Regions from separate parts of the Halobacillus sp. AWM4_238 genome, predicted to be linked through region 2. Evidence: predicted binding sites of a transcription regulator. Region 2 holds the regulator's gene; the other holds the start of a gene.

Region 1 (15,906 bases), 1.0 Mb from region 2:
ACGACACGACCTGCGCCGATATTCAAGTGACCGACTTCAGAGTTACCCATTTGACCTTCTGGCAGTCCGACAGCTTCCCCGCTTGCCGTTAATTGAGAATGCGGGAATTGGTTCCAGTAACGATCAAAGTTTGGTGTGTTCGCTTGTTTGACAGCATTGCCTTTCTCTTCATCACGAAGAGCATAGCCGTCAAGGATGATTAAGGCAGCAAGGTTTTGCTTACTCATTCTTACCTGCCTCCACTAGTTTTAGGAAAGAATCAGCTTCAAGGCTGGCTCCACCTACTAGAGCACCATCAATGTCGGACTGAGATAGTAGTTCATCAACGTTTGCCGGCTTCACACTACCACCATATTGAATGCGGACAGCTTCAGCGGCATCTGCACTTACATATTCACTGACGACTTTACGGATGTGTGTGCATACTTCATTCGCTTGTTCAGATGTCGCAGTACGACCTGTACCAATAGCCCAGATCGGCTCATAAGCAATGATCGTCTCTGCACACTGGTCATTCGTCAAACCGTTCAATGCTTTTTTCACTTGTGTTTCAACAACGTTCATCGTTTCGTTCGCTTCACGTTGTTCAAGAGATTCCCCTACACAAACGATTGGAGTCAAGTCGTGGTTGAATGCAGCATGAACTTTTTTGTTTACCTCTTCATCTGTTTCCTTGAAGATTTCACGACGCTCGGAGTGGCCAAGTACGACGTAAGAAACGCCAAGCTCTTTAAGCATAACCGGGCTTACTTCACCAGTAAACGCACCGCTCTCTTCAAAGTGCATGTTTTGAGCACCGATTTTAAGACTTGTGCCTTCTGTTTCTTCTACCAATTTTTGTAGAAAAGGGAACGGAGCACAAACAACCGATTCTACCTGCTCAGAGGAAGGAACTTCGTTTTTAGCTGTTTGAATAAAATCTTCCGCTTCACGGTGGTTTTTATTCATTTTCCAGTTACCAGCGATTACTTTTTTACGCATAGGGTTTCACCTCTCCTTTTTATTTATCGTTCAACAAGGATACACCAGGAAGATCTTTACCTTCCATGAATTCCAAGGAAGCACCGCCGCCTGTGGAAACGTGGTCCATGTCATTTGCGTATCCGAATTTCTCAACGGCTGCTGCAGAGTCGCCTCCACCGATGACCGTGTAGCCATCTGTTTCAGAAAGGGCATTCGCTACAGCTTTTGTACCGTTAGCAAAAGATTCGATTTCAAAGACGCCCATAGGTCCGTTCCAGATGACCAATTTAGAATCTTTGATGACTTTTGCATATTTCTCTCTTGTTTTCGGGCCGATATCCAGAGCTTCCCAGTCAGATGGAATGCTGTCGATTCCGACTTCTTCTTTGTTTGCAGAATCAGAGAAATCATCAGCAACAACAACATCATCAGGCATGAGGAAGTTGACACCTTTCTCTTCTGCTTTCTTCATATATTCTTTGGCTAGATCGATTTTATCTTCTTCTAGCAGCGATTTGCCGATCTCATGACCTTGCGCTTTTACAAATGTGTAGGCAAGACCTCCACCGATGATCAAGTTATCGACTTTGTCGATCAGGTTGTCGATGACACCGATCTTATCTTTTACTTTTGCACCACCGATGATGGCTGTAAATGGACGTTCCGGATTAGAAAGAGCCTTACCTAGAACATTGATTTCTTTCTCCATTAAGAAACCAGCAACAGCAGGGATATGCTCAGCAACACCTGCTGTAGAAGCATGAGCACGGTGGGCAGCACCAAATGCATCGTTTACGTAGAGGTCAGCCATGTCTGCAAAAGCTTTGGCTAATTCCGCATCATTCTTTTCCTCACCAGGGTGGAAGCGCACGTTCTCAATGAGAAGGACATCGCCGTTTTCCATATCAGAAATGGCTTTGTTTACTTCGCTGCCGTGGACTTCATCCGTTTTTGTAACGGTTTGTCCAAGTACATCACTTAGACGCTTAGCTACAGGATCAAGACGAAGGTCTTCGACTACTTCCCCTTTTGGACGTCCAAGGTGACTGGCAAGAATGACTTTCGCACCGTTTCCAGTCAGGTGCTTGATTGTAGGGAGGGCAGCTCTAATTCGAGTGTCGTCTGTGACCTCTCCCTCGCTCATCGGTACGTTGAAGTCGACACGGCAAAAAACAGTTTTCCCGTTCACTTCAACATCGCGGATTGTTTTCTTATTCATAGAATGACAACCTCCTTGGTTTGTGGTCAGGTTCATCGCCTGCCCTTATGTACGTTTCCACAGTTTCATTGTGCAGAAACGCCGATTAGCAGGATGCGAAAAAACATGGATAAAGGAGGAGGACCTGAGACCTCCTCCTTTCCAGCTTTTTCATAGTATTTTCTAATTTGGCTCAGATATTACAAGCCTTGGTTTTTAAGGTAAACAGCCAAGTCTACACAACGGTTGGAGTAACCAGTTTCGTTGTCATACCAAGAAACGATTTTAACCATGTTGTTTTCAAGGATAAGTGTAGAAAGACCATCGATGATTGAAGAGTGCGTGTTGCCATTGTAGTCAGTAGAAACAAGTGGCTCGTCACTGTAACCAAGGATTCCTTTAAGGTTACCTTCAGCTTCTGCACGAAGAGCTTCGTTCACTTCTTCAGCTGTTACATCTTTATCAAGCTCTGCAACCAAGTCTACGATGGAAACGTTAGATGTTGGTACACGCATAGCCATACCGCTAAGCTTACCATCAAGGTGTGGAAGAACTTTTGCAACGGCTTGTGCAGCACCTGTAGTTGTAGGGATGATGTTTTCTGCAGCTGCACGCGCACGACGGTAATCTTTGTGTGGAAGATCAAGGATCTGCTGATCGTTTGTGTAAGAGTGAACAGTTGTCATCATACCGCGCTTAAGACCGAACTTCTCGTCAAGAACCTTAGCGTATGGAGCCAAGCAGTTCGTTGTGCAAGAAGCGTTAGAGATAACGTGGTGAGAATCTTTGTCGTACTGATCTTCGTTTACACCCATAACGACTGTAAGGTCTTCTTGCTTCGCTGGAGCAGAGATAACAACTTTCTTAGCACCTGCATCCAAGTGTTTCTTCGCATCGTCACGCTGAGTGAAACGACCTGTAGATTCGATAACGATATCTACACCAAGATCTCCCCAACCAAGTTGAGCTGGATCTTTTTCGGAAAGTACTTTGATTTCTTTTCCGCCAACGATAAGGTTGTCACCGTTTGTTGTCACTTCTTCCTCAAGCTTACCGTGTACAGTATCGTATTGAAGCAAGTGTGCAAGCATGTTTGCATCTGTCAAGTCGTTAACCGCTACTACCTCAACATCATTGTTGTTCAAAGCAGCACGGAAAACATTACGTCCAATACGTCCAAATCCGTTAATACCAATTCTTACTGTCATGCAAAATTCCTCCTTAGGATGATTAAAATCATATTTATTTAAAGGGATAAATCCCTTATTAACTCTTGGGCTGCACCTTCATCAGTGATCAGGACATTACTCTGACCCGGTTGGAAATAAGATGAGATGGCTTGTGCTTTTGAGCGGCCTCCAGCAACAGCGATGACATGATTCGCACGCTTCAGATCTTCGAGTTGAAGACCAACTGTACGAACTTTGTGAACGATCTCACCCTCGACATTGAAATAATAACCAAACGCTTCGCCAACGGCGTTGTGCTTTTTGATTAACTCCAATTGTTCAGGAGAGGTCTTTCTCCGTTCTGCCATCGTAAGTGCATCGCCGACTCCGTGAATGACGATTTCAGCATTCCGGATGATGTCCAACACTTCTTTAATGGAAGGTTCTTCTTTTATCGTCTGATAGGATTCCTCACTGAGAGGATCGGGTACATATAAAAGACGATAATCACCCCTGGCTTTTTTCGCCATTTCTGCGCATATCGTATTGGCTTGGTTTTCAACCCTTTCACCTAAGCCTCCACGCGCAGGTACGTACAAGCACTGATCAGCTCCAGACAGCGGTGTCATCACTTGTGCGACGGATGCCATCGTTGTTCCGCCTGTAATGGCAATCACCTGATCCGGCGACATATGTTCTTTCAAATACTGGACACATGCTTTTCCCATCTCTTGTTTTACCCAATTAAGCTCATCGCTATCACCTGGAACAACAACCACATGGTCTAAATTTAATTTATCCTTTAATTGTTGTTCTAAAACCTTAATCCCAGAGACCTCTTTAATAAACTCAGCCAACTGTTCAAGAATGTTCTGCCCTTCATAACTTAAGTGCATCCCTCTTGAGGTAATCTCTACAGCCCCTTGTTTATTCAGAAAGTCTACTTCACTTCGGACCGTACGCTCAGCCAGCTCAACACTTTCAGCTAACCCTCTTCGGCCCACAGGCTGCATAATCTGGATATGATACAACAGCTGATATCGGCGCTGAATAACGTCCAGGACATCCGGGAATAATTTTTTTTGTAAGTCGATGAACGCTCTCATGGAAAAAGCCCCTTCTTTGAAATGCTGCTAACTGGGATGTATAACGTCCCGGCTAGTCATATTATGTCCCGCTAGGAGCAAAAAAATATCTCATTTCAATTTTTATATTAACAGTGGGGTTGTCTACGTGCAAGCAAAAAACTAGACGTTTTTCATTGTAAACGCTTCATTAGTTCAAAGTAATCAATCTGACGATAATCCAGCTCTTCGCCACCGATTTTCAGAACGGGTACTTCAAGCATATATTTATCCAAAAGTCCTGGGTCACTTTCAATATCAACCAATACGACTTGGACATCAAACAACGACAGAAGATCCTTAACCTCTTCACATAATCCACAGTTTTCTTTTACATATAAAATGACTTCAGACATAGATCACCCTCCCTGACCTTGCCTAATCATCATACCAAAGGATAGCAGCCCACATCCATCAAGAAAGATCTTACAGGAGATTCTACAAGTGTTCCGATTAGCTCGATAACGTTTACAGGGAAGGCAAGCCCCTTTCCTTATTAATATATGACCTCAACAAACCGTCTGCTACTCCCCATTTATCAGATAGAGATCCATGCTGACTGAATTTGAAATCAAAAAAAGGACACGCTCTAGGAAGCATGTCCTTTTTTATCATAAAAACCATTATCGATTTTCAACTTCCGTTTATCCAAAAAGTGAGCTAACTCTTCCCCTACATAATTTTCAGGTGTGCGTTTCAGAGACGCATAGTTGAAGGATAACTTTTGCTGTTCTTGCATATCGAACACGTGAATCCGCCTGTCTTCAGACACTTCTTCAGTCGACAACATTTTATAACGGATTAGGTTTGTCATAAATACCCCTCTTCTAAATAAAGCGAAAAGTCTGACTTTATTTCTTCAATCATAACACATGATTAGGGCAAAAAGAAACTACATAACGATAATAAACCGAATAAATGTTCGTATAACTCCTGTGAGATTTCTGTCTAAACAATATATAGATAACACCCATGTAACTGCTTAGGATTTTTCATGAGATTTCCTATATTAATATAATGATATTCGAGTAAAAAAAGGCCCCCCCTTACATATAAGGAAGGTCCTTCTATTTTTAGCTCGCCCGATAGGATTCGAACCCCCTACTGACTTAGAACCGGAATCTACCGGGAATCTACACGGGATCCAAACGCTCGCAAAACGCACTACCTCACGATTTCTCAACGCTCAACCATCCGAATCGAAATAACGAGGACACGAAGTCAGCGTTAATAGAGGACGATTATGTTCTGTAAGTCGATTATATCGCCAGGGGGGACGTGGTTCAAGAACTATCTACTATGGTCTAATTCACCTGATTACTCATCCTTGAAATAGTCATAATCGATTGCTTTCACTACAAACGTGTGGTTAATGTCAACCCCTACATCATGAGCAATCAACAGTTTTGACAGTTCAAATCCATCAAGAAGAATGATTTTTTTAGTTTCAAGCCTCTCCGCATACTTCCTAGCTCCCTCAGTGAAATACGAGGTAGTAATGAAAACTCCTTTTCTAGCACCTTTTCCATCTAAAGCACCTGAGAAACTTTGAACTACGTCACGTCCTACGGAATTGCTAGCAGCATATCTCTTAGCCTGAACATAAATATTGTCTAGACCCAACTTATCTTCCTTAATCACCCCATCTAAACCTTCATCGTTATTCCTTTGAGTAACTTGTCCGTCTCCGTAACCCATTTCTGTCAAAAGCTCAACTACAATGTCCTCAAACTTCATCCAATGAACACTTCTAAGTTTCTTCAGCAAACTATCAGCTAACTCACTCTTTAAATCCTCGACCTTATCTCTTACTACAGTTAAAGGGTCTACAACCTTTTCCAATTCTTCAATTTCTTCTTCGATTTCACTGCTACCTTCGTCTAACAACTCTAACCCGCTATCTGTAATACGATAGGTCAATTTATTTATTTCCTCTATGTAATCCTCTTTCTTCAAACTGTACCTAACATTCCTGATTCTTGATAGTAAGATAATATCTGAGTTATTTTCATATCTCATAAACCGCTGTTCTTCAGATAACCGGAAGTAATCAACCAACATCTCTGTTATTTCATTAGCAGAATAAGCTTTTCCATCCTTAATCATCATCAAATACGGAACCATCATTTGTCCTGACGAAGGAATTGTGGACACTATGCTTCGATCGTATTCTTTGTGGTTTCGTACGACTTTGTAATCTTCAAGTAATCTTTGCTCTGCAGACGCTGATTTAGGCAGTCCTTCTTCACTTAAGATTTGCTTAATTTCCGGAATGTTCAGACCAGCTTCATGCATTCTCTTTAAGAATTTCATAACTCTAAGTGATTCATTATTGTACATGACCCTGTTCTTAGTTTTTACAGTTGGAATGTACTCTCTGAAGTTCTTAACCCAACGCCTGCCATTAGATTCCGACCATCCCATCCGCTCTGACATCTTTGTTTTTGTGAGCAACTCGTTATCAACCAATACTCCCCCTCCTTGTTAATAATGACTTTTACCTTATCCTGAATTTTACATTAATATCTCCTATACTAAAAATCTAATCTAGTAAGTCGTTCGAATTTATTCATCTGTTGTAAAAGGAAACATACAAGCTCACCGCCAGGTTAAATACTGGAATCGAGATATTATTCGATACTTTCCGTTGATTTCCTTTTTATAGCAAAGAAAAAGCGAGGCTACGTTGTCCCACCGTTATTCTGTATTGAACCTTTCGTTATGGTCGAACGGAAAGTGCACACCGAATACTCTGTAGAAAGAGTCGTCATCATGTTCCTCATTTAATCGGTTGTAAGCGTGAATGTATAGAGCCTCGAGTTCCTTTTCGTTCTTTCCAATAGTAAGTTGAATGCATCGAAAACACTTGGTTTTAGTAAGGTGGTTGTACGGTTACTCTCCGCGGTTCCCCCCCCCATGTGTAATCGAACATATCCCGTAGTTCCTTATCTCTCATTTCCATGCTTTCCGCTAATCCTTTAACGGGTTTATACGATGGAAACCCGTTTATCAATAGGTATCTAACTAGCGCCAAGCGATTTTTCACCGTTAGGAGAATTATAGTCAAATTTCTTAACGTGCCTTATCGCACTTGCAGCGTGTTAAGCACCAACCATTGAAAGATTGCGGTGTGCCAGAAAGATGTAATAGAACTCGTTTAACGCTTCTTTGCCTTTGGGAGCGTTGTTCAAGACGGTTTTATCGCCAACGAACGATATAACCTCCGCCTCCGAGAAGTTTTCCGATACCATCGTAATAAGATATCCGCTTTCTTACCGCCGACCTTCAGCTGCTTCGACTTCAAAACCGCTTTTAACTCCGGAATTGTAAAGGATGTGAGAGAAACTATTTGCGAACACTCCGTTATATACACTTCTTTAAGATATCAAATAGCCCCACAACGTCTTTCCGTCTAATTTTGCGCATAAAAAAAACCTCCCGATATCATATCGATAAGAAATCGAGAGGTTACGTAAACGGTCGGCTAAATGTCACACGAATTACCGTGCTACCATCAGAGGGCGCTTGGACTATTTCGTGTCTCTTCGCTCAACCAACGGAGCGAAAAACGTTCAATAGGCCGAGTCACCCCGCTGTCATACCGACGTTTATTCAGTTTAGCGCGCCCGAGAGGATTCGAACCCCCGACTGACGTAGAACCGGAATCTACCGCTCTATCCAACTGAGCTACGGGCGCAAAAGCGACATGCATTTAATATTATAATGAGAATCAATAAAAAACGCAACCCATTTTTTCTGGTCTTTCAAAAGTCCACGTCATCGTGGAAGATCCAGTTCGATATAACAGGGGTTCGTTCTCCTAAATGGGCGTCGATAGTGATAGAGACAAGACAGCTAAAGCTCTGCGGGGTCTCGCCAGCCAATCGATTTCCTCGGTAGTCTTGCAGCTTCTCAACCACCCCATAGCTATAGTGAGAGAAACGAACCCTTATAACAATACGGTACGTCTTCCACTACTGTAATTAATGCAAATAAGCAATATGCATCAAGCTTTCATGCTTTGTAATACTCGCTAATATAGTTTATATCTAACTACTTCCCTTAAAGTGCTAATGCTATTTCTCTCAGAAATAGTTTCGAGAGACTCATATGGTAAAGGGGCGGAGGGAAACGGTGAGACTCCTATGGGATTTGCGGGACAGCTGAGACCCCACAGGACGTAGTCCGAGGAGGCTCAGCGCCCGCCCCATGGAAAGCGAACCTTTTCCCGCAGCCTAAACTCTAACAGACATCTCGAAACTGATTCTTCACCATCCTGCCATGTAGCTTAATTATAAGTTTGGACGTTTATATAGGTAAATTTAGGGTATGATGGTAGAAGGAATTGGTACACTTCACATAGAACGAATAAGAACAACGATTTCTCATACTTAAAAAGGGGTAAAATCCCTGCTGAAATTAAGGTGAAAAAGGCGATTGTTTTTGTTTGACCTTTATTGACCTTATAGGTATGATGAATGTATTCCATCATTATTAATTTGATGTTAAGGAGGAATTTCAAATGAATTTAGTCCCTACAGTTATTGAACAGACAAACCGCGGAGAACGTGCCTATGATATTTATTCCCGCTTACTTAAAGACCGGATCATCATGCTGGGAAGCCCGATTGATGACAACATCTCTAACTCCGTTGTTGCTCAGTTGCTTTTCCTTGCGGCTGACGATCCAGAAAAGGATATTTCCCTATACATCAACTCTCCTGGTGGGTCGATCACAGCAGGTATGGCAATTTATGATACCATGCAGTTCATCAAACCGAACGTATCCACGATCTGCACAGGTATGGCAGCCTCTATGGGCGCATTCCTGCTGAACGCTGGGGAACCAGGTAAGCGTTATGCTTTGCCTAACAGTGAAGTCATGATTCACCAACCACTTGGTGGAACACAAGGTCAGGCTTCAGATATCGAAATTCATGCGAAGCGTATCATTAAAATGCGTGAGAAGCTGAATCAGATTCTTGCTGAGCGTACTGGACAGCCGATGGAAGTTATCGAACGCGACACGGATCGCGATAACTTCATGTCTGCCTATGAAGCGGTTGATTATGGTTTGATTGATAAGGTTATGGAGAAAAACGATAAATAAGAAAAAGCAAAATCCGCTGTGATGACACAGCGGATTTTTTTAATGGTGTATGAGAACGTTCCCTTATTAGAGAACGTTCATTTTTTCACATAAGTACTGATTAATCATTCTTCACAAAGTCCGTGAGCACCTGAACAGCCTCTTCTTCATCAGAACCATCGGCAATCAACTTAATCTCTTCATCAGTCCCGACAGCAAGACTCATCAGCCCCATGATACTTTTTGCATTTACACGTTTCTCACCTTTTTCGATGAAAACATCTGCGGTGAACTTGTTCGCTTCTTGTACGAACTGTGCGGCCGGTCTTGCCTGTAAACCTGTTTCAAGCTCGATCGTTATCGTCCTTTCAATCACCTGTCATTCTCCTCTCATTCTATATTTCAACTTTTTTGTAAGCGGATTCAACACTGAGAAAAAAGAACGCCCTCGTTTAGAAAGCGTTTATAATTGTATTTCATTATAGCATGAATTTGTTACGGAAACATTAATTTCTTGTGTTTTCTGTGACTTCACCTTTTCTTACTTTATCAGCGAACTCATCAATTTTACGCAGGCGGTGATTGATGCCTGATTTACTAATCGACCCGCCAGATACATACTCACCAAGCTCTTTTAATGAAACCTCCTGATGCTGCAATCTCAACGATGCAATTTCCTGCAATTTATCCGGGAGTGCTTCTAAACCTACGGTCCGTTTAATGAACTTTATGTTTTCCACTTGGCGAAAAGCTGCACCAATCGTCTTATTTAAGTTTGCAGTCTCGCAATTGACGAGTCGATTGACGGAGTTTCTCATATCTCGGACAATCCTCACATCTTCAAACTTAAAAAGGGCCTGGTGTGCTCCAATATTGCTGATAAGTTCCGTGATTTTATCCGCTTCTTTCAAGTAGGTGATGTATCCTTTCTTACGACTGAGTGTCCTTGCGTGCAACCCGAAACTATTCATTAGCTTACACAACGCCTCGTTGTGTTCCTCATCAGCAGAATAAATCTCCAAATGATAGGAAGAAGTTTCTGGATTGTTGACGGAACCTCCAGCAAGAAATGCCCCTCTTAAATAAGCTCTTTTACAACACGTATCATTCAAATACTTTTGTGGGATGTCTGGATTTATGGATAGAGGTCCTTTTAAGATTTCAAGATCTTCAAGCACGACCTTCGCTTTCTCCGTCATCCTCACAATATAGACATTGTTCTTCTTCAGCCTCATTTTCTTTCGAACTAAGAGTTCTACCGGGTAGGGATAAAGTTTTTTGATTAACGTGTAGATTCTTCTGGCGATCGCCGCATTCTCAGTTTGTACATCGAGAATGTACTCACGATTGGAAAGGGAAAATGTCCCGTTCATACGGACAAGTGCAGCCAATTCCGATTCCATGCAGCATGGATCTGCTTCTACATTCGTTAATTCTTTTTTAATCTCTGATGCAAATGACATGGTGTACACCCCCTTCTACCTACCACGCAACACCTAAAGCATGGAGTGCAATAACTTTGCTAATTTCTCTGTATCATGACGTAACATAGGCTTGCTATGGTCGATGATATCTTCTTCTATAACTTTCAATCCCATGGATTTAATTCTGTCAATATCGTACAAGACGGGCTCGGCATTTTCTTCTGCATAGGCAGCCCTAACCCCTTGATCAATCGGTTGATTATGCACAATCACTGACTGTAACACACCTTCACCAATATGATCAAATAACGCCTGGATATGATCGGCTGCTGTGTAACCAGAAGTTTCCCCCTCCTGTGTCATCACATTGCATATATACGTGACAATCGCTTTTGTATCCTTCAAAGCCTGCCCGATTTCCGGAATAATAATATTCGGTAATATGCTTGTGTAAAGACTTCCCGGAGAGATGACGATCAAATCCGCGGATTTGATCGCATCAACGGCTTCTGGCAGTGGCTGGACCGGCGTAGGGCTGACAAACACCCTTTTTATTTTTTTGTTCTGTTTCGGAATACTTGACTCACCGGTAACAACCGTTCCATCTTCCATCTCCGCGTGGAGGTTCATGGAATGATTGGCAATTGGATAGATATGACCACGCACATTCAGTACTCTGGAGATTTCTTTAATCCCTTTATAAAAATCTCCTGTCATGGAAGCCATTGCAGCCAGTAAAAGGTTGCCCATAGAATGACCGGACAGGCCGTTACCAGCTGCAAATCGATGCTGAAAAAGCTCAAGGAGCATGGGTTCTGCATCTGACAGGGCAGCCACGACATTCCTGATATCCCCTGGAGCAGGGATAGCCATCTCGTCTCGTAAGCGGCCGGAGCTTCCACCGTCATCAGCAACCGTTACAATGGCTGACAGGTCTATCGGTAAATTTTTTAACCCGCGCAAAAGCACAGGCATCCCGGTCCCGCCACCTACTACGACGACACGCGGCTTGGTCTTATGATCCATCCGTTACAAACCCTTTCTTTTATCAATGTCTCTGTGTGTGACATGGGTCACGAAATCCGTAGAGAAGTATTCTGATAAATGCTCAGCAAGTGCGACAGAACGATGCTGACCGCCTGTACATCCGACAGCGATGACTAGCTGACTTTTTCCTTCACGTTTGTATTGAGGAAGCATGAAGTGGAGCAAGTCCTTCAATTTCTCAAGGAATTTCTGTGTATCTGTCCACTTAAACACATAAGAAGATACTTCCGTGTTTAACCCCGTCAACGGACGCATATGTTCCACATAGTGCGGGTTCGGCAGGAAACGGACATCGAACATCAAGTCGGCATCAATAGGAACACCATACTTAAATCCGAAGGAAACCATCTGAATGGAAAAGACCTGTTGTTCCTTTTGACGATATTTTTCGATGATTCGTTCCCGCAGTTCTTTTGGTTTCAATGAAGTTGTGTCAATGATTGTCTGCGAACGGCCTCTCAGTTCATCCAGCATTTTTCTCTCTCTACGAATCCCTTCAAGCGGCAACCCTTCTTTAGCGAGAGGATGAGATCTTCGGGTTTCCTTATAACGGGAAACAAGGGCCTGATCTTCTGCATCAAGGAACAGAATGTGTTCTTGCAGCCATTCCTCTTTCCCGAGACGGTCAAGAGAATCAAACAGCGCATCGAAAAATTCTCGTCCTCGTAAGTCCATCACTAAAGCCACATTCTGGATATTGTTGCTGGAATCTTTCATCAGTTCAAGAAACTTCGGAAGCAGGGCCGGTGGTAAATTATCGACACAAAAAAAACCGAGATCTTCAAAGCTTTGAACAGCTACGGTTTTCCCTGCCCCTGACATTCCTGTGATGATTACTAACTGAGTATCGTTGGCATTTACTGGCATGTTTCATCGCTCCCCATTAGTCAGGTCGTGACGGATCCAAATCTTGATCGATCAAGCGGAAGTCCGTCGTATATACGAATGTTCCATATACTTGCTCATCGCTACTTAGGATGTGCTCAAAAATTCTCCGATCTCCCTCTGCCATCGGCTTTTGAAGAACTTCTCCAACCGGAACCCATTCCAGTTCACCTTCTTCACTTTCATCAAGTAAATCCCCTGAATAGCTGGTACTGTAAAAAGTAAACATCATCCATTCATGAGAGGTTTTTTCTTTTTCACGCATGACGAATGTAAAAGAACCGCGGAGCTCTGGGTTTTCAATAGAAAGACCCGTCTCTTCTTTAAACTCTCGGACGACGGAATCTTTAATATTTTCTCCGGCTTCCATCTTTCCGCCAGGGGCAACATACCAGCCTCTACGTGGTTTTTTTAACATTAAAACGGTATCATTCACTCTCAAAATACAATTTGCTACACGCTGCATCGTTATGGTCACCTCATTTTCTTTCTAGAGGGCATCTCCACCCATTATACAATGAATACACAGGTTGCTACAATATTATGTTCCACAGCCGTTAATGAAAACAGTTTCCTTTAAACTTAATAGATAAGGTCGATTCGCTGCTTTTGTCCACAGAGAATGAGGATGTATTAAAAAGATTGTCCAAGTATAAAACAAAAAAAGCACAGGTGACGAGCACCTGTGCCTCATAGAGATTAATCTATTAAAAGGGGGTCAATTAATCAGTTCCATCGTAACAGGAAAATATTTCACAGGGATTACACCCGAGTTAAAATGGTGTTTCTTTTTAATTGACGACCTTCAGTTCCTCTAAAAGATTTTCAATATAGTGCTGGACGGATTGTGCGGCGATACTTCCATCGCCAGTTGCTGTCACGATCTGACGCAATTCTTTTTCACGAATGTCTCCGGCAGCGAATACCCCCGGTACTTTCGTTTCCATGTTCTCATCTGTTTCGATATACCCTTGTTCATTCGTGATGCCAAGGCTTTCGAATGGTTTGGACAATGGAATCATTCCGATATAGATGAATGTACCATTGGTATCGAACTCGTATTCTTCATCTGTTTTCTTGTTGTGAAGCGTGACACTACCTACTTTTCCATCTTTTTCGTTGATGGATTTAACAACGGTGTCCCAGATGAAGTCGATTTTGTCGTTGTCAAAAGCGCGATCTTGAAGGATCTTTTGCGCGCGTAATTCATCACGACGGTGAACAATCGTTACTTTGCTTGCAAAGCGGGTAAGGTAGACACCTTCTTCAACAGCAGAATCTCCTCCACCTACAACGACTAGTTCTTTATCACGGAAGAATGCACCGTCACAAACCGCGCAATAAGATACGCCACGGCCTCCGAGTTCTTTTTCACCCGGCACGCCAAGTTCTTTATATTGTGCACCTGTTGTTACAATGACGGCACGTGCTTTATATTCTTTATTTCCAGCTTTGACCGTCTTGTATTCCTTGCCATCTACGACTTCTTTGATGTCGCCATAGGCATATTCTGCACCGAATTTCTTCGCGTGATCGAACATTTTATTGGATAAATCAGGTCCAAGAATACTTTCAAAGCCTGGGTAGTTCTCAACATCTTCTGTATTTGCCATCTGTCCACCAGGGATTCCACGCTCAATCATAAGCGTATCCAAGTTAGCCCGGGAGGTATATACGGCTGCTGTCATCCCTGCAGGACCTGCTCCGGCAATAATGACATCATAAATGCGTTCTTCACTCATCGATCTTCACTCCTTATGAATCCAAATAATCTCAGTTGCAATTCATGTACATATCATAGTAAATCATACGATAACCGTCCATTAATGTGCTTACGCATGATAGAAATGCATATTCACCTACTCTTGTTCCCAGGGACCGCCTTCTTCCCCCATCTTGGGAAATTGCTTGCAGCCTTTCTCCCATAGCTGTAACGCCTTGGATGGATTTCCCGTTTGATAAACAGAGATGCTGTACCACTTGTAGTAAACCCTCCGGCGTGTAACCTGCTTATCTCGAAGCGATTTAAACCGTTCGACTGCTTCTTGGTAATAACCGGCTCTCGCAAGAGTTTCAGCTACTGCTAGTTTTTGTTGTTCATGCATAGGAAATACATTGCGGAGACGTTCAATGTGGAAATCCGCTTCTTCCGTCAAGCCCTGATTCAGATAAAAGGTGGCCAGGTTCACATCACAATGGATGTTGGCCGGTTCTTTCTCCAAGTTCTCTTTTTCAAACTGAATCGCTTCCTCATGATCTCCATTCATAAACAAAGCATACGCGTATCGGTGTCTAGCCATTTTGAACTCTGGGAAAAGCTCCATCATTTCATCAAGGACACTCAAAGCATCTTCCCACTCTTCATGTTCTAAATGATAAAAAGCGGTCTCTTGATAGATAATCAGCTCATCTTCATCTTCAAAAGCCCAGTCGTCGTCTTCATCTTCTTCCTCTAAAGAATCCAACATATCTCTCAATTGTTTGGCTGCATCTTCAAATTCGCCGTCCCCAGGTTGTTCCAGATAGGTGTCTACGTATTTTTTGGCATCACTAAGAAGACCGAGATGTGCGTAATTATTCGCCATCAAATAGTAACAATCTACATATTCCTTGCCGTGTTCAGCCAATACCTCGATCAGTACCTGATTGGCGGCATGATAAGAGCCAACTTCCGTATAAACAACAGAAAGTTGGCATGGGTATAATGGTTCCTCGGGAGAAGCTTCAATCGCTTTTTTCAGCCACTTGACAGCAGCACTGAAACGACGCTTTTGAAAAGCTTGAATCCCATGAGAAAAATAAAATGAACCTGTAGGTACAAATGGGATGATGTTCGTATCCTGTTGTGCTGTAGTTCCTTTAAGTGTTGTCGTCATGACTGTCCCCCTATTTCCGTTTCAAATCTCACTAATTATGCAGTATAACATAAATGCTTGCAGAGAAATAGGAGGAAAATGTAATCCATCAGGAATGACGTTTCTCCAGAACATCCAGCACATGATCGAGC
Region 2 (15,906 bases):
TCTCTTTTTGAACAGCTTTGATTTGTTTCTTGATGTTTTCAGGCGTGAATTCCTCAAGCTCGTGGAGGTTCTTCTTGAACGTTTCCAACACTTCTGGCACTTGTTCTCCTTCAAGAACTTCCATAGCGGCCTCATCGTACTGGATCTCCTGTTTGAAGAACAACTCAGTAAGTTCAACGATTTCTGCTCCGTAGCTCAATTGTTCCTGATAAAGGCTGATCAGTTCACGTGCCCACTTGCGATCTTCCTCGCTCATATCTTGAGACAAGCGTCCAGCCTCAACTAAATGAGGTAGAGCAAGTTCAACTACGCTGTCCAAGTCAGATGCTTTGATGTACTGGTTGTTCATCCATTTCAGCTTGGCCGGATCGAAGACCGCTGGTGAAGTGGAAAGGCGATCAGCATCAAAGATCTCAACAAGTTTATCCTGAGTGAAAATTTCTTCCTCCCCAACTGGTGACCAGCCGAGTAACGTTATGAAGTTGAAGAGAGCTTCTGGAAGATATCCGAGATTTTTATATTGTTCAATGAACTGAAGAATATGTTGATCACGTTTACTCAGTTTCTTACGTTCTTCGTTAAGGATCAAAGTCATATGCCCGAACTTTGGAGGCTCCCAATCGAAAGCTTCATACACCATCATTTGTTTCGGTGTATTTGAAATATGCTCTTCTCCACGCAGAACGTGTGTAATTTTCATTAAGTAGTCATCAATCGCAACAGCGAAATTATACGTTGGTGTTCCGTTCTGCTTAACAATGACCCAGTCACCAAAATCGCTGGATTCAAAAGTGATGTCGCCACGGACGATATCATTAAACGTGTACGTATGGTCTTCAGGGACACGGATACGAATACTAGGCTTGCGGCCTTCCGCTTCAAACGCTGCAATTTGTTCCTCTGTTAGATCACGGTGAGCACCCGAGTATTTAGGCGCTTCGCCTCGTGCCATTTGAGCTTCGCGTTCTGCTTCAAGTTCTTCTGCTGTCATATAGCATTTGTATGCAAGACCTCGCTCCATCAATTCGTCGACATGTTTCTTATAAATATCCAGGCGTTCCATTTGACGGTAGGGGCCATATTCTCCCCCTTTTTCTGAACTCTCGTCCCATTCGATTCCCAACCACTTCAAGTAGTCGAGCTGGCTCTTTTCACCGCCCTCGACGTTTCGCTTTTCATCTGTATCCTCAATACGAATGACTACCTTCCCACCTGCATTTTTCGCATAAAGGTAGTTGAATAGAGCAGTTCTTGCGTTCCCAATGTGAAGGTGCCCTGTCGGACTTGGTGCATAGCGCACCCGTACTTCGTTAGACATAATTGTTCCCCTTTCCTATTCCGGTCTATATCCTTGACTTATTTTATCATTTTTTGTTTAGGAATGCTGAGTATTTTGCAACAGAACGACCGCTTGAGCAGCTATGCCTTCTTTCCGGCCTGCAAAACCGAGCTTTTCCGTAGTCGTTGCTTTTACATTAATCTTTCCGGGTTCCACCCTTAGGAGGGTCGCGATATTTTCACGGATCTTTTCAATGTATGGGGCCATTTTCGGTGCCTGGGCAATGACCGTACAATCGATATTTCCAAGTTCGTACCCGTGTTCCGTTACGATATCCCACACATGCTGAAGCAGTTGACCAGAGTCTGCATCTTTGAAGGTAGGATCGGTGTCTGGAAAATGTTTGCCGATGTCCCCTTCTCCGATTGCTCCAAGGCATGCATCTGCAATTGTGTGCAGGAGGACATCTGCGTCGGAATGGCCGATCAGCCCCTTTTCATACGGGATTTCAATACCTCCGATGATACAAGGCCGCCCTTTCGTTAACTGGTGTACATCAAATCCTTGCCCAACACGAAACATAAGACCATCCTCCACCTTTCCTTTTCTCTGGTTATTCAAGTACGCTTTAGCTTTATGTAAGTCTTCTGGAGTCGTAAGCTTGATATTGTCATAGCTTCCCTCAACGATTGCCACTTCTCTTCCCAAACGCTCGACAAGAGAGGCGTCGTCTGTGCCGTAGTATCTGCTTTTCCTCGCTTGTTCATGCGCTTCATAAATCAAATCATAGGAGAAGGCTTGAGGTGTCTGTGCCGCCCACAACGTACTTCTATCCAATGTATCCAAATGATGACCTGATTTCTGCTTGATCGTATCGGTCACAGGTACAGCGAGAAGAGCGGCTTCTTTTTCATAGGCTGTCACCGACAATTCATGCAAAAGCTCTTGTGATACAAACGGACGCGCTCCGTCATGAATAAACACAGGTAGTTCTCGCTGCCTGACTGCTTTCACCCCTGCAAATACACTATCTTGTCGTTCTGCTCCCCCATCGACCAGGGAAACCGAGTGTTGGAGCGGATACTCACGTAATAGTTGCTCCATCTGAGACCGTTCGCGTTCGTTGGTTACTAATATTAACTCTTCACACCACTCATCTTGATCGAAGACGGAGAGGGTATGACAGATTAACGGTTGATCACCGATTTTCAAAAACTGCTTATTGCGACCGGCGAGCATCCGTTTACCCTGCCCTGCCGCAAGTATAATGGCTGTATATTTTGTCATGCGTATCCATCCCACGTTTGTTTAGACGTTCATAAAACAACAAAAGCGATAACACGCATGTTATCACTTTTGTCATTCTCTATTTGTTTATACCGTTTTTACAAGGCTTTTTCAAGTGATTTCGGCTTCGCAAAAATCATACGGCCGGCAGATGTCTGCAACACGCTTGTAACTACGACTTCAATCGTCTTTCCGATAAAGTCTTTTCCTTCTTCGACAACGATCATCGTGCCGTCGTCCAAATAAGCGACCCCTTGATTCTGCTCTTTCCCGTCTTTGATCACTTGAATTGTCATCTCTTCCCCTGGAAGCACGACCGGTTTCACAGCATTCGCAAGATCATTAATGTTCAAGACTTGGACATTTTGAAACTCACAAACTTTATTCAAGTTGAAATCATTGGTCACGACAATTCCATCCATGACCTTGGCAAGCTTCACCAGCTTACTGTCTACTTCCTGAATGTCTTCAAAGTCCCCTTCGTAAATTTCAACATTTACAGGGAGATCCTTCTGAAGACGGTTCAAGACATCCAAACCACGACGTCCACGATTTCTTTTTAGACCATCAGAAGAATCAGCGATATGTTGCAATTCTTCCAGCACAAATTGTGGAATGACAATGGTTCCTTCAAGGAAATGTGTATCACAAATATCCGCAATACGGCCATCAATAATCACACTCGTATCCAAGATTTTTCTTTTTGGAACCAAAGCGGGGTCGACCGTGGATTCTCCTTGAAGGTCTTCGTCTAACTTCTTGTCTTTCTTTGAAACTAAATTCAAAAATTCGTCTTTACGCTTAAAACCGACCTGAAAACCGAAGTATCCTAATAAGAACGTTAAAAAGATCGGAACGACTTGGTTAACCACTTGGATCTGGATATCTTGTACAGGGATATTGATCAAATAGGCGATAATCAACCCGACGATCAAACCGAGGCTACCAAACAGCAAATCCGCTACCGGCGCCCGGACGAGGGTATCCTCCACCCACCTTAAGAAATCGACAATATAATCCACAATCCAAAAAGTAAATAAAAATAATATAAGTGCTCCTAGTACGGCCCCTAAGACAGATTGTATCCAATTCTGCCAAGTCAGACCCATGGTTGTAAACAGCTCTGGGAAATAGAGGTAACCTATGGTTCCGCCGGTTATAACAATAAACAACTGTACGATACGTTTAAGCACTTGTATTCACCTCCTCAAACACAGTATGACCAAACCTAACAACCATTAACCATATAAAAAAGGAATGATGATTTTTAACTTAGCATAACTTCCAAAATAAGTCAATCTTCAAACAAATTATCATATCACATAGATAATAAATAAGTCAATGTTCTTATATATGACGGTCCACGAACAACTGTTCCTGTATCCGGTCGAGGCCATCTCTGATTTTCATTGCGCGGATTTCTCCAACACCGTCCACTTTAACCAGCTCTTTTGAGGACGCTTGGATCAGTTCTTCAAGCGTACTGAACCTTTCAACTAAATGCTCAATAATCAGCGCCGGCAGCCTTGGGATCCTGCTTAGTATCCGGTATCCTCTTGGAACGATGGGATCTGACAATTTCGTACTTGGTGAATAACCCATGAGCTTCAACACTTGCTCATCTGAGAGAAGCTCCGTGTTGGTGATCTCCTGCATTTTTCTCAAAATATAATAAGGTTCATAATCAGGGCGCTTACTATAATCGCGCAATAGCAATGTCGCTTCGTCTTCGATATTCGACACCAATTCTGTTAATTGCAATTGAATCAGTCGTCCCTCTGTGCCGAGTTCATTCACATAGTTTAAAATCTCCGTTTTCGTCCGCAGCACCATCTCAATTCGGTGGACGACCTGAACGACTTCAGAAAAGGAAACCATGTTCTCAAACTCCATGGCACCGAGATTCGTCACACTTTGGTCGAGCACATTTTTATACTTTTCCAATGTCTGAATCGCCTGATTGGCTTTCGTTAATATGACGCCTATATCTTTCAGTGAATAACGAAGGGACCCTTTATACAACGTGATGACGTTTCGGCGCTGAGATATAGCGATGACGAGAGCACCCGTTTGTTTAGCTACACGCTCTGCCGTCCGGTGCCGCATTCCTGTTTCTGTGGAGAGGATATCTGGATCCGGCATCAACTGCGCATTCGCATAAAGAATACGCGTCCCTTCATCGTTTAAGATTAACGCCCCATCCATCTTCGCCAGTTCGTAAAGGTGGGCTGGTGTGAAGTCAGACTGGATATGGAACCCTCCATCCACAAGATCACGCATGTGATCGCCATATCCGAGCACAATCAACCCGCCTGTTTTGGCACGAAGGACGTTGTCAATGCCGTCTCTCAAGGGGGTGCCGGGTGCCACCAGTTGAAGAATTTCTCCAATTCCATGTTCTTTGATTTCATGCCATTCCATTTATGAATCCCCCAGTGTAACCTTCATCGCCTCCTGAACGGTACTGACACCGATGACCTCAATTGTTGAAGGAGGCGTCCAGCCATCCATGTTCTTCTTAGGGATGATGACTCGTTTGAATCCTAATTTCGCCGCTTCCTGAACTCTTTGCTCAATTCTAGCCACTCGACGTATTTCACCGGTCAAGCCAACCTCACCGACAACAACATCATCTCCGTTGGAAGACTGATCACGAAAACTTGAGGCAATACTGATCGCAACGGCTAAGTCGATCGCCGGCTCATCCAACTTCACTCCACCAGCCACTTTGACATAAGCATCCTGGTTCTGAAGCAGAAGACCCGCTCTCTTTTCCAGGACAGCCATTAAAAGCGGGACTCGACTGTTATCAAGCCCAGTAGCCATACGCCTCGGGTTTCCGTAAGCCGTGGGAGAGATCAGCGCTTGAATTTCTACAAGGACCGGCCTTGTCCCTTCCATGGAAGCCACTACAATGGAACCTGCGGCCCCTTGCGAACGTTCTTCAAGGAAGATCTCAGAAGGGTTCAGCACCTCTTCCAAACCTTTCTCCTTCATTTCGAAGATCCCCATTTCATGAGTGCTTCCGAAGCGGTTTTTTACACTTCTTAAAATCCTGAACGTATGATGCCGCTCCCCTTCGAAGTAAAGGACCGCATCTACCATATGTTCCAGCAGACGTGGACCAGCAATTGAACCTTCTTTAGTAACATGCCCAACAATAAAAATAGGAATACCTTTGCTTTTGGCAATTCTCATCAAGTGACTGGTACACTCACGTACTTGCGAAACGCTTCCTGGAGCAGAAGTGACGTCTTCTTTAAAGATGGTCTGGATCGAGTCTATGACAACGAACTTCGGTTCAATGGTTTCGATTTGGTTAATAACATCCTGTAAGTTCGTTTCTGATAAGACATACAGTTCATCAGATGTAATATCCAGGCGTTCAGCCCGAAGCTTTGTTTGTCTTGAAGACTCCTCACCGGATATGTAGAGGACAGGGAAATCTTTTTTGGCGATCTGCGCAGATACTTGAAGTAAGAGAGTGGATTTACCGATACCCGGATCTCCGCCGATCAAAACTAAAGACCCCGCAACGATTCCTCCACCTAACACCCGGTTAAATTCAGGCATATCCGTTGGCATACGCGGTTCTTTTTGTGATTTGATTTGTGTGATTTTTTCTGGTTTCGTTGTTGCGGAAGTGGAGCTTGTCTGAAACACATGTCTGGAATTCGCCGGTGCAGCCGTCATTTCTTCGACCAGTGTGTTCCATTGATTACACCCCGGGCATTTTCCCATCCATTTAGGTGTCTCATACCCACATTCCTGGCAAACAAACTTTGTTTTCCTCTTTGCCAAGATTATCTCGCTCCTTATTCTTATTATTCTATACGTAAAAGATTGTGAAAGAGTTTCACAGTCTTATCATTTGTATTAAATCTTTAGTAAAAGCATAGCGGAAGATGAAAAAAATCGGAAGGCAAACCCTTCCGATTTTTCTTAGGCTCTGTTCACTATATGATTCATTTCTAGGAAATAGAAGAAGGGGAGCAGCCCTTTCTCCATGTTCCTTCAACCATTTATGAGTCAAGCCTTCATGACTTCTATTCAACTAATTAATTTGTAGACTCTTGCTGCGTGTGGACGACAAAATTCTTATCGTCATCAAGGTCGATTTTCACACTTTGCCCTTTGGCAATGTTCTCTTTCAAGAGTTCTTCTGAGAGCAGATCCTCAACGTTCTTCTGAATAGATCGACGCAATGGACGCGCTCCGTATTCAGGATCGAATCCTGATTCTGCAATGTGCTGGATAGCAGCATCAGACAAGACGAAGTCGATCTCTTGTTCTTTCAGACGTTTGCGCAGTTCCTCTACCATCAAGGTTACAATATCTTTCATGTGTTTTCTCTCTAGAGAATGGAACACGATCGTTTCATCAATACGGTTCAAGAATTCTGGACGGAAAGCTTTCTTCAAAGCATCCGTAACTTTAGACTTCATGTCTTTGTAGTCCTGATCCGTGTCACCCATCGAGAAGCCGACATATTTGTTCTGCTTCAATTCCTGCGCACCGACGTTTGATGTCATGATCAATACGGTGTTACGGAAATCGACGACGCGGCCTTTAGAATCCGTCAGTCTACCATCTTCAAGGACTTGAAGTAAAATGTTGAATACTTCAGGGTGCGCTTTTTCAATTTCATCAAGGAGAACGACAGAGTAAGGCTTATTGCGTACCTTTTCTGTTAATTGTCCACCTTCTTCATAGCCGACATAGCCTGGAGGTGAACCGACAAGGCGAGATGTGCTGTGTTTTTCCATATACTCGGACATATCGATTCGAATCATCGCATCTTCTTCACCGAACATGCTTTCTGCTAACGCACGGGCAAGTTCTGTTTTACCGACACCTGTTGGTCCAAGGAAGATGAATGAACCAATTGGACGCTTCGGATCTTTAAGTCCGGCACGGGCACGGCGGATGGCTTTAGAGATCGCTTTGACCGCTTCTTCCTGGCCGATCACACGGTTATGAAGCGTGTCTTCAAGGTGAAGAAGGCGTTCGCTCTCATCTTTCGTCATCTTGGATACAGGCACTCCTGTCCAAGTGGATACGACAGAAGCAATATCTTCAACCGTAACTTCGGAATCTTCCTGTCCTTGTTTCTCTTTCCACTCGTCTTTCGTTTGTTCCAGCTCATCTCTTAAGCGCTGTTCACTGTCTCTCAAGGAAGCAGCTTTTTCAAATTCTTGACTCTGTACAGCTGCATCTTTCTCTTTCCGTACTTCTTCCAGTTTCTGCTCCAACTCCTTCAAGTTCGGTGGAGCTGTATAAGAACGCAGGCGAACTTTAGAAGCAGCTTCGTCAATCAAGTCAATCGCTTTATCCGGTAGGAAGCGGTCTGTAATGTAACGATCGGAGAAACGAACAGCAGACTCGATGGAATCATCCGTAATCGTCACACGGTGGTGGGCTTCATAACGGTCGCGAAGACCTTGAAGGATCTGGATCGATTCATCAAGGTTCGGTTCATCCACTTGAATCGGTTGGAACCTACGTTCAAGAGCAGCATCTTTTTCAATATATTTACGGTACTCATCAAGTGTCGTAGCACCGATACATTGCAGCTCTCCTCGGGCAAGGGACGGCTTAAGAATATTGGATGCATCAATCGCACCTTCTGCACCACCAGCACCAATCAATGTGTGAAGCTCATCAATGAACAGGATGATGTTCCCCGCCTGACGAATTTCTTCCATGACCTTTTTCAAACGGTCTTCAAACTCACCGCGATACTTGGTCCCGGCAACAACCGTACCCATATCAAGCGTCATCACTCGCTTATCACGAAGAATTTCAGGCACTTCATTATTCATAATCTGTTGAGCCAAACCTTCTGCAATAGCTGTTTTACCTACACCAGGCTCACCGACGAGAACCGGGTTGTTTTTCGTACGGCGGCTCAATACTTGAATGACACGCTCGATTTCTTTGCTTCGACCGATGACAGGGTCAATATTCCCCTCTTTCGCGATCGCCGTTAGATCACGTGCAAGTGAATCAAGGGTCGGTGTATTCGCATTCGCTGCCTGGGCACCTGATCCGCCTCCACGACGGTTCTGGCCACCTGTAGACTCATTGTTTCCAAGCAGTTGTAACACTTGCTGACGAGCCTTATTCAAGCTGACACCGAGGTTATTCAATACACGTGCAGCTACACCCTCTCCTTCACGGATCAATCCGAGAAGAATATGTTCTGTCCCTACGTAAGAGTGTCCCAGTTTACGAGCTTCATCCATGGAAAGCTCAATGACTTTTTTCGCACGAGGCGTATAATGAATCGTCTGGGAAACTTTCTCTCCCTTGCCGATTAATTTTTCAACTTCCTGTTGAATCTTTGAAGACTCAAGACCTAATGCGGTTAGTGCTTTGGCAGCTATGCCTTCCCCTTCACTGACTAATCCTAAAAGGATATGCTCTGTGCCAATGTTATTGTGACCTAACCGTACGGCTTCTTCTTGCGCCAGCGCCAATACTTTTTGTGCTCTTTCTGTAAATCGCCCAAACATCATGGACATTCCCTCCTAACATTATTCTTCGTTTTCTAATTGAAGTCGTTCCCGAATTAAGGATGCTCTTCTTACGTCTCTTTCATCAGGAGATAAAGTAGACTTTGCGTATTGTTGCAAGAATCCAGGCTGTGTAAGGACCATCAATTCATTTAGAATTGTGCGCGGAATATGATCGATGAAACCTATATCAATGCCCAATCTCAGGTCAGAAAGGCATTTCGCTGCCTCCTTTGATTCTATGATTCGACTATTAGTCAAAACACCATAGGAACGAAAGATGCGGTCTTCCAACTGAATGCTGGAACGAGCCATTAAAGCTTCTCTCGCCTTCCTCTCCTGTTCAATCAACTGCTTGACGACACTATGAAGATCCTCCACAATATCCTCTTCCGATTTACCAAGTGTAATCTGATTCGATATTTGATAAATACTCCCCATGGCTTCGCTGCCTTCCCCGTAAATGCCTCTCACAACAAGACCCAGTTGGTTTATAGCAGGTGTCATCCGGTTGATTTGGTTCGTCATGGATAGCGCGGGCAAATGCATCATGACAGATGCTCTCATTCCCGTACCCACGTTTGTCGGACATGAGGTTAAATAACCCCGCTTTTCATCAAAGGCATAGTCCACTTTTTCTTCAAGCCAATCATCCAATTGACTGGCTTGTTCTAATGCTTGATCCAACTGAAAACCCGGGAAATATAACTGTATGCGAATATGATCCTCTTCATTAATCATGATGGATACTTGCTCATTTTGAGAAATGAGAGAGGCGGACTTATCCGCTTTTTCAGCCAAGTGTGGACTGATCAGGTGTTTCTCTACCAGTACTCTCTTTTCAATCGGTTGTAAATCTTTCATCTGAATCAGTTCAAAATCTTTATAATCCCTGAAAGACTGCTCTTGAAACTCTTGATGAAAGAATTCCAATACTTTATTCAAACTCTCTTCAGAAGCGATAATAGGAAAAGGATGTTGTGAAAAGTTACGAGCAAGTCGTATACGGCTGCTAAGCACTATATCGCTGTCTGGCCCCTCTTGCTTCATCCATGGGCTGATCGCTTCATTCATGAATTGCTGTAAAGACATTACTCATCACCATCCTCCCTGTGATGCAGTTGACTTTCCAAAGATCTTATCATATCTCTAACTTTCGCTGCCTCTTCGAATTCTTCCTGCTCAATTAATTGTCGAAGATTAGTTTTATATTCTTCCATCTCTTTTTTCAGGTGCAAGTTTCCACCTTCGCGTTTAGGAATTTTCCCATTATGTTTCGTATTGCCACTGTGAACACGACGAAGGATGGGGTTTAGTCGTTCATCGAAGGTTTTATAGCAATCTGCACACCCAAACTTCCCTACCCGTGCAAACTCCTCATAGCTGAGTCCACAATTGGGACATGTCAGTTTCGGCTTTTGAGTATAAGAGTGAGCGTTCTGCCCTTTTAAAGGAGAAGGTCCCTCGGAATGGAACAGACCTGAAAGGAGATCATTCAAAGTGAAGTTCTCTTCTCCATAACTCATGTACCCGTTTTCTTTTGCACACTTTTCACATACATGGACTTCCGTCTTTTGACCATTCAATACCTGCGTTAAATGGACCGTTGCTGGGCGCTGATGACATTTTTGGCACTCCATCTGAATCTCTCCCTTCTCACTCAACATTTATATTTAAGGGTAAATAGCATGGCTGTCATGATTCGTGCGCGAACTTCATCGCGAAGAGGTAAAGAAAAAGCAAGAACGTCACGATCGATGACACTTGCCATTAGTTTGCTTTCCCTGTCCGTGATGATCTCATAATCTACCAGCCGTTCAAGAACATCGATGGCTTTGGATTGAGACACATGCGGGTTGATCAAATCCATCACCTCTTCAATCATTTCTGACCCTTTTCGATGTTGAATCCGGCTGATTCGTATATATCCGCCGCCGCCTCTTTTACTTTCTACTATATATCCTTTTTCCACAGTAAAACGTGTCTTAATCACATAATTGATCTGAGAAGGTACACAATCGAATTTTTCGGCAAGTTCACTCCGTTTGATTTCTATCGCGTGGTGACGATTCTCATCTAAAATCTCCTTGAGATATTCTTCAATAACATCAGAGATATTCCGCATGCTCCCTCCCCCTCTTTTGACTTTGACTATCTTTGACTTTAATTTTATTATACTCAAATTTTCTTGTCATGCAACTTGTTTGTTTAGAAGAATTACATCTTCTATGTTTCCCCGTTTCATACCGAAATAAAACAAAAAAACTGCACAGAATCAACTGTGCAGTCCTTTATTATTGATGGCCGCATTCTTCTACACCATCCATCAAAGATAGACGCTCTAAAAGAAGCGATCGATCATACTTTTGTCCTTTATTTAGCTCAATGACCACTTTTTTTTGAGTCTGGTCCAGTGCTACAATGTCGATTTTTCTGATCTCCAGCTTCATCTGATCAAAAATGGTTAAGACATGGTTGATTGGTGAATCCTTACTGATGGTCACTTGGTAAATATTTTTACGATTACCATTAAACTTCTCTTTCTCGATCTTGTTTAAGAATACTAAGCTCATCAGGACAAAGATCGTAGTAACCGTCGCTACATCATACATTCCAGCTCCAACTACTAGCCCTATCCCAGCCACTGTCCAAATGGAAGCTGCTGTAGTCAATCCTCTAATCGTCATTCCATTAACGATAATGGTTCCTGCTCCTAAAAATCCAATGCCACTAATCACATAAGAGGGAATACGGGCTGGGTCGAACCTGACTTGTTCATATTGATCAATGAACGTTTCAAATCCATACAAAGAAAGGAGCATCATCATACAAGCCCCCACTCCAACAAGAATATGGGTTCGAAAGCCGGCTGAATGATTTTTAACTTCCCTTTCGAATCCTATCAATCCTGAAAGGATGAGTGCAAAAAATAATCGAAATACAAATAAAAGAATGTCATCGTGAAAGAAATATGACCAGTTCAAGTGATCCCTCCTTTCTTTATATCTATGTTGATGGTAGTTCATATAGAAAAAAACCAGAAGAATGACCTTCTGGTTTTTAGAATAATGTGGCGGCGTCCTACTCTCACGGGGGTAAACCCGACTACCATCGGCGCTGAAGAGCTTAACTGCTGTGTTCGGCATGGGAACAGGTGTGACCTCTTCGCCTTCACCACCACATCAATATAAAGTTTGAGGTGAACCCTCAAAACTGGATAAGGAAACATCTTTTTGAAAAAGAAACGTTTTTCACGACTGATTGAAATCAGATAGATAAGTCATCGATCCATTAGTATCCGTCAGCTCCACGTGTCACCACGCTTCCACCTCGGACCTATCAACCTCATCGTCTCTGAGGGATCTTATTTGCTTAAAGCAAAGGGAAATCTCATCTCAAGGGGGGCTTCATGCTTAGATGCTTTCAGCACTTATCCCGACCACACGTAGCTACCCAGCGATGCTCCTGGCGGAACAACTGGTACACCAGCGGTGTGTCCATCCCGGTCCTCTCGTACTAAGGACAGCTCCTTTCAAATTTCCAACGCCCACGACGGATAGGGACCGAACTGTCTCACGACGTTCTGAACCCAGCTCGCGTACCGCTTTAATGGGCGAACAGCCCAACCCTTGGGACCGACTACAGCCCCAGGATGCGATGAGCCGACATCGAGGTGCCAAACCTCCCCGTCGATGTGGACTCTTGGGGGAGATAAGCCTGTTATCCCCGGGGTAGCTTTTATCCGTTGAGCGACGGCCCTTCCATGCGGAACCGCCGGATCACTAAGCCCGACTTTCGTCCCTGCTCGACTTGTAGGTCTCGCAGTCAAGCTCCCTTGTGCCTTTACACTCTGCGAATGATTTCCAACCATTCTGAGGGAACCTTTGGGCGCCTCCGTTACCTTTTGGGAGGCGACCGCCCCAGTCAAACTGCCCACCTGACACTGTCTCCGGACCGGATCACGGTCCTGGGTTAGAATGTCCGTACAGCCAGGGTAGTATCCCACCAGCGCCTCCACCGAAGCTAGCGCTCCGGCTTCCAAGGCTCCTACCTATCCTGTACAAGCTGTACCAACATTCAATATCAGGCTACAGTAAAGCTCCACGGGGTCTTTCCGTCCTGTCGCGGGTAATGTGCATCTTCACACATAGTATAATTTCACCGGGTCTCTCGTTGAGACAGTGCCCAAGTCGTTGCACCTTTCGTGCGGGTCGGAACTTACCCGACAAGGAATTTCGCTACCTTAGGACCGTTATAGTTACGGCCGCCGTTTACTGGGGCTTCGGTTCAACGCTTCGCATAAGCTAACGCATCCCCTTAACCTTCCAGCACCGGGCAGGTGTCAGCCCCTATACTTCGCCTTACGGCTTCGCAGAGACCTGTGTTTTTGGTAAACAGTCGCTTGGGCCTTTTCACTGCGGCTCCTCGGCAGAGGAGCACCCCTTCTCCCGAAGTTACGGGGTCATTTTGCCGAGTTCCTTAACGAGAGTTCTCCCGCTCACCTTAGGATCCTCTCCTCGCCTACCTGTGTCGGTTTGCGGTACGGGCACCTCTTTCCTCACTAGAGGATTTTCTTGGCAGTGTGAACTCAGGAGCTTCGGTACTATATTTCCCTCCCCATCACAGCTTGACGTTGCCGGACGGATTTACCTATCCGACCGTCTCACTGCTTGGACGCGCACATCCAGTGGCGCGCTCTCCTTATCCTCCTGCGTCCCCCCGTCGTTCAAACGGAAAGGAGGTGGTACAGGAATATCAACCTGTTGTCCATCGCCTACGCCTTTCGGCCTCGGCTTAGGTCCCGACTAACCCTGAGAGGACGAGCCTTCCTCAGGAAACCTTAGGCATTCGGTGAAAGAGATTCTCACTCTTTTTTCGCTACTCATACCGGCATTCTCACTTCTAAGCGCTCCACCAGTCCTTACGGTCTGACTTCACGGCCCTTAGAACGCTCTCCTACCACTGATCATAAGATCAATCCGCAGCTTCGGTGGTGTGTTTAGCCCCGGTACATTTTCGGCGCAGAGTCACTCGACCAGTGAGCTATTACGCACTCTTTGAATGATGGCTGCTTCTAAGCCAACATCCTGGTTGTCTAAGCAACTCCACATCCTTTTCCACTTAACACACACTTTGGGACCTTAGCTGGCGGTCTGGGCTGTTTCCCTCTCGACCATGAACCTTATCACCCACGGTCTGACTCCCAGAACAAAGTCTATGGCATTCGGAGTTTGACTGAATTCGGTAACCCGATAGGGGCCCCTCGTCCAATCAGTGCTCTACCTCCATGACTTTCTATTCTGAGGCTAGCCCTAAAGCTATTTCGGAGAGAACCAGCTATCTCCGTGTTCGATTGGCATTTCACCCCTACCCACACCTCATCCCCGTAATTTTCAACTTACGTGGGTTCGGGCCTCCAGTCAGTGTTACCTGACCTTCACCCTGGACATGGGTAGATCACACGGTTTCGGGTCTACGACCGCATACTCACTCGCCCTATTCAGACTCGCTTTCGCTGCGGCTCCGCTTCTACTGCTTAACCTCGCATACGGTCGTAACTCGCCGGTTCATTCTACAAAAGGCACGCCGTCACCCATTAACGGGCTCCGACTACTTGTAGGCACACGGTTTCAGGTTCTCTTTCACTCCCCTTCCGGGGTGCTTTTCACCTTTCCCTCACGGTACTGGTTCACTATCGGTCACTAGGGAGTATTTAGCCTTGGGAGATGGTCCTCCCGGATTCCGACGGAATTCCTCGTGTTCCGCCGTACTCAGGATCCACTCCGGAGGGAGAAAGATTTTGACTACAGGGCTGTTACCTGCTCTGGCTGACCTTTCCAGGTCGATTCGTCTATCTTCCTCCTTGGTAACTCCAATGGAGTGTCCTACAACCCCAGAAAGCAAGCTTTCTGGTTTGGGCTGATTCCGTTTCGCTCGCCGCTACTCAGGAAATCGCGTTTGCTTTCTCTTCCTCCGGGTACTTAGATGTTTCAGTTCCCCGGGTGTGCCTGCCTATACCTATGTATTCAGTATAGGATACTGTTCCATTACGAACAGTGGGTTTCCCCATTCGGAAATCTCCGGGTCAAAGCCTACTTACGGCTCGCCGGAGCATATCGGTGTTAGTCCCGTCCTTCATCGGCTCCTAGTACCAAGGCATCCACCGTGCGCCCTTATTCACTTAACTATCGTCGTGAAAAGACGTTTACAATTTCAATTAGATGTCTTGTCATCAAATGTCTCATCGTTAGATGAAGACAATGATTCCTTATCCAGTTTTCAAGGTTCACAAGTTGAAAGATCGTTTGATCTCTCAAAACTGAACAACCAACACAGTACGTTTCCGTTATATCCTTAGAAAGGAGGTGATCCAGCCGCACCTTCCGATACGGCTACCTTGTTACGACTTCACCCCAATCATTGGCCCCACCTTCGGCGGCTGGCTCCAAAAAGGTTACCTCACCGACTTCGGGTGTTGCCAACTCTCGTGGTGTGACGGGCGGTGTGTACAAGGCCCGGGAACGTATTCACCGCGGCATGCTGATCCGCGATTACTAGCGATTCCGGCTTCATGCAGGCGAGTTGCAGCCTGCAATCCGAACTGAGAATGGTTTTATGGGATTTGCTACACCTCGCGGCTTCGCTGCCCTTTGTACCATCCATTGTAGCACGTGTGTAGCCCAGGTCATAAGGGGCATGATGATTTGACGTCATCCCCGCCTTCCTCCGGTTTGTCACCGGCAGTCACCTTAGAGTGCCCAACTAAATGCTGGCAACTAAGATTAGGGGTTGCGCTCGTTGCGGGACTTAACCCAACATCTCACG

Evidence for each region. The regulator CtsR, encoded in region 2, represses protease genes until heat stress. The targets are predictions, from matches to a motif close to ATGGTCAATAAAGGTCAAACA.
Region 1: clpP (ATP-dependent Clp endopeptidase proteolytic subunit ClpP) is a predicted target of CtsR. The motif match lies at 8,899-8,919, and genes of this name have one in related genera.

The regions. Positions count from the first base shown of each region.
Region 1 is NZ_JBSWSY010000002.1:2,086,088-2,101,993, forward strand. It holds gene gpmI (2,3-bisphosphoglycerate-independent phosphoglycerate mutase) at 1-227, opposite strand, end outside; gene tpiA (triose-phosphate isomerase) at 220-981, opposite strand; gene ACXACN_RS10750 (phosphoglycerate kinase) at 1,001-2,182, opposite strand; gene gap (type I glyceraldehyde-3-phosphate dehydrogenase) at 2,362-3,369, opposite strand; gene ACXACN_RS10760 (sugar-binding transcriptional regulator) at 3,408-4,436, opposite strand; gene ACXACN_RS10765 (glutaredoxin family protein) at 4,589-4,810, opposite strand; gene ACXACN_RS10770 (hypothetical protein) at 5,044-5,268, opposite strand; gene ACXACN_RS10775 (restriction endonuclease) at 5,772-6,923, opposite strand; gene ACXACN_RS10780 (SAP domain-containing protein) at 7,642-7,827, opposite strand; tRNA gene ACXACN_RS10785 (tRNA-Arg) at 8,076-8,151, opposite strand; gene clpP (ATP-dependent Clp endopeptidase proteolytic subunit ClpP) at 8,977-9,564, shown strand; gene ACXACN_RS10795 (HPr family phosphocarrier protein) at 9,665-9,919, opposite strand; gene whiA (DNA-binding protein WhiA) at 10,050-11,006, opposite strand; gene ACXACN_RS10805 (gluconeogenesis factor YvcK family protein) at 11,040-11,993, opposite strand; gene rapZ (RNase adapter RapZ) at 11,997-12,881, opposite strand; gene ACXACN_RS10815 (NUDIX domain-containing protein) at 12,898-13,365, opposite strand; gene trxB (thioredoxin-disulfide reductase) at 13,691-14,641, opposite strand; gene ACXACN_RS10825 (tetratricopeptide repeat protein) at 14,759-15,775, opposite strand; gene hisIE (bifunctional phosphoribosyl-AMP cyclohydrolase/phosphoribosyl-ATP diphosphatase HisIE) at 15,864-15,906, opposite strand, start outside.
Region 2 is NZ_JBSWSY010000002.1:3,129,801-3,145,706, reverse strand. It holds gene gltX (glutamate--tRNA ligase) at 1-1,318, opposite strand, end outside; gene ACXACN_RS15575 (bifunctional 2-C-methyl-D-erythritol 4-phosphate cytidylyltransferase/2-C-methyl-D-erythritol 2,4-cyclodiphosphate synthase) at 1,376-2,566, opposite strand; gene ACXACN_RS15570 (PIN/TRAM domain-containing protein) at 2,665-3,759, opposite strand; gene disA (DNA integrity scanning diadenylate cyclase DisA) at 3,914-4,987, opposite strand; gene radA (DNA repair protein RadA) at 4,988-6,367, opposite strand; gene clpC (ATP-dependent protease ATP-binding subunit ClpC) at 6,625-9,084, opposite strand; gene ACXACN_RS15550 (protein arginine kinase) at 9,103-10,173, opposite strand; gene ACXACN_RS15545 (UvrB/UvrC motif-containing protein) at 10,173-10,721, opposite strand; gene ACXACN_RS15540 (CtsR family transcriptional regulator) at 10,742-11,206, opposite strand; gene ACXACN_RS15535 (MgtC/SapB family protein) at 11,376-12,065, opposite strand; rRNA gene rrf (5S ribosomal RNA) at 12,150-12,263, opposite strand; rRNA gene ACXACN_RS15525 (23S ribosomal RNA) at 12,353-15,268, opposite strand; rRNA gene ACXACN_RS15520 (16S ribosomal RNA) at 15,440-15,906, opposite strand, start outside.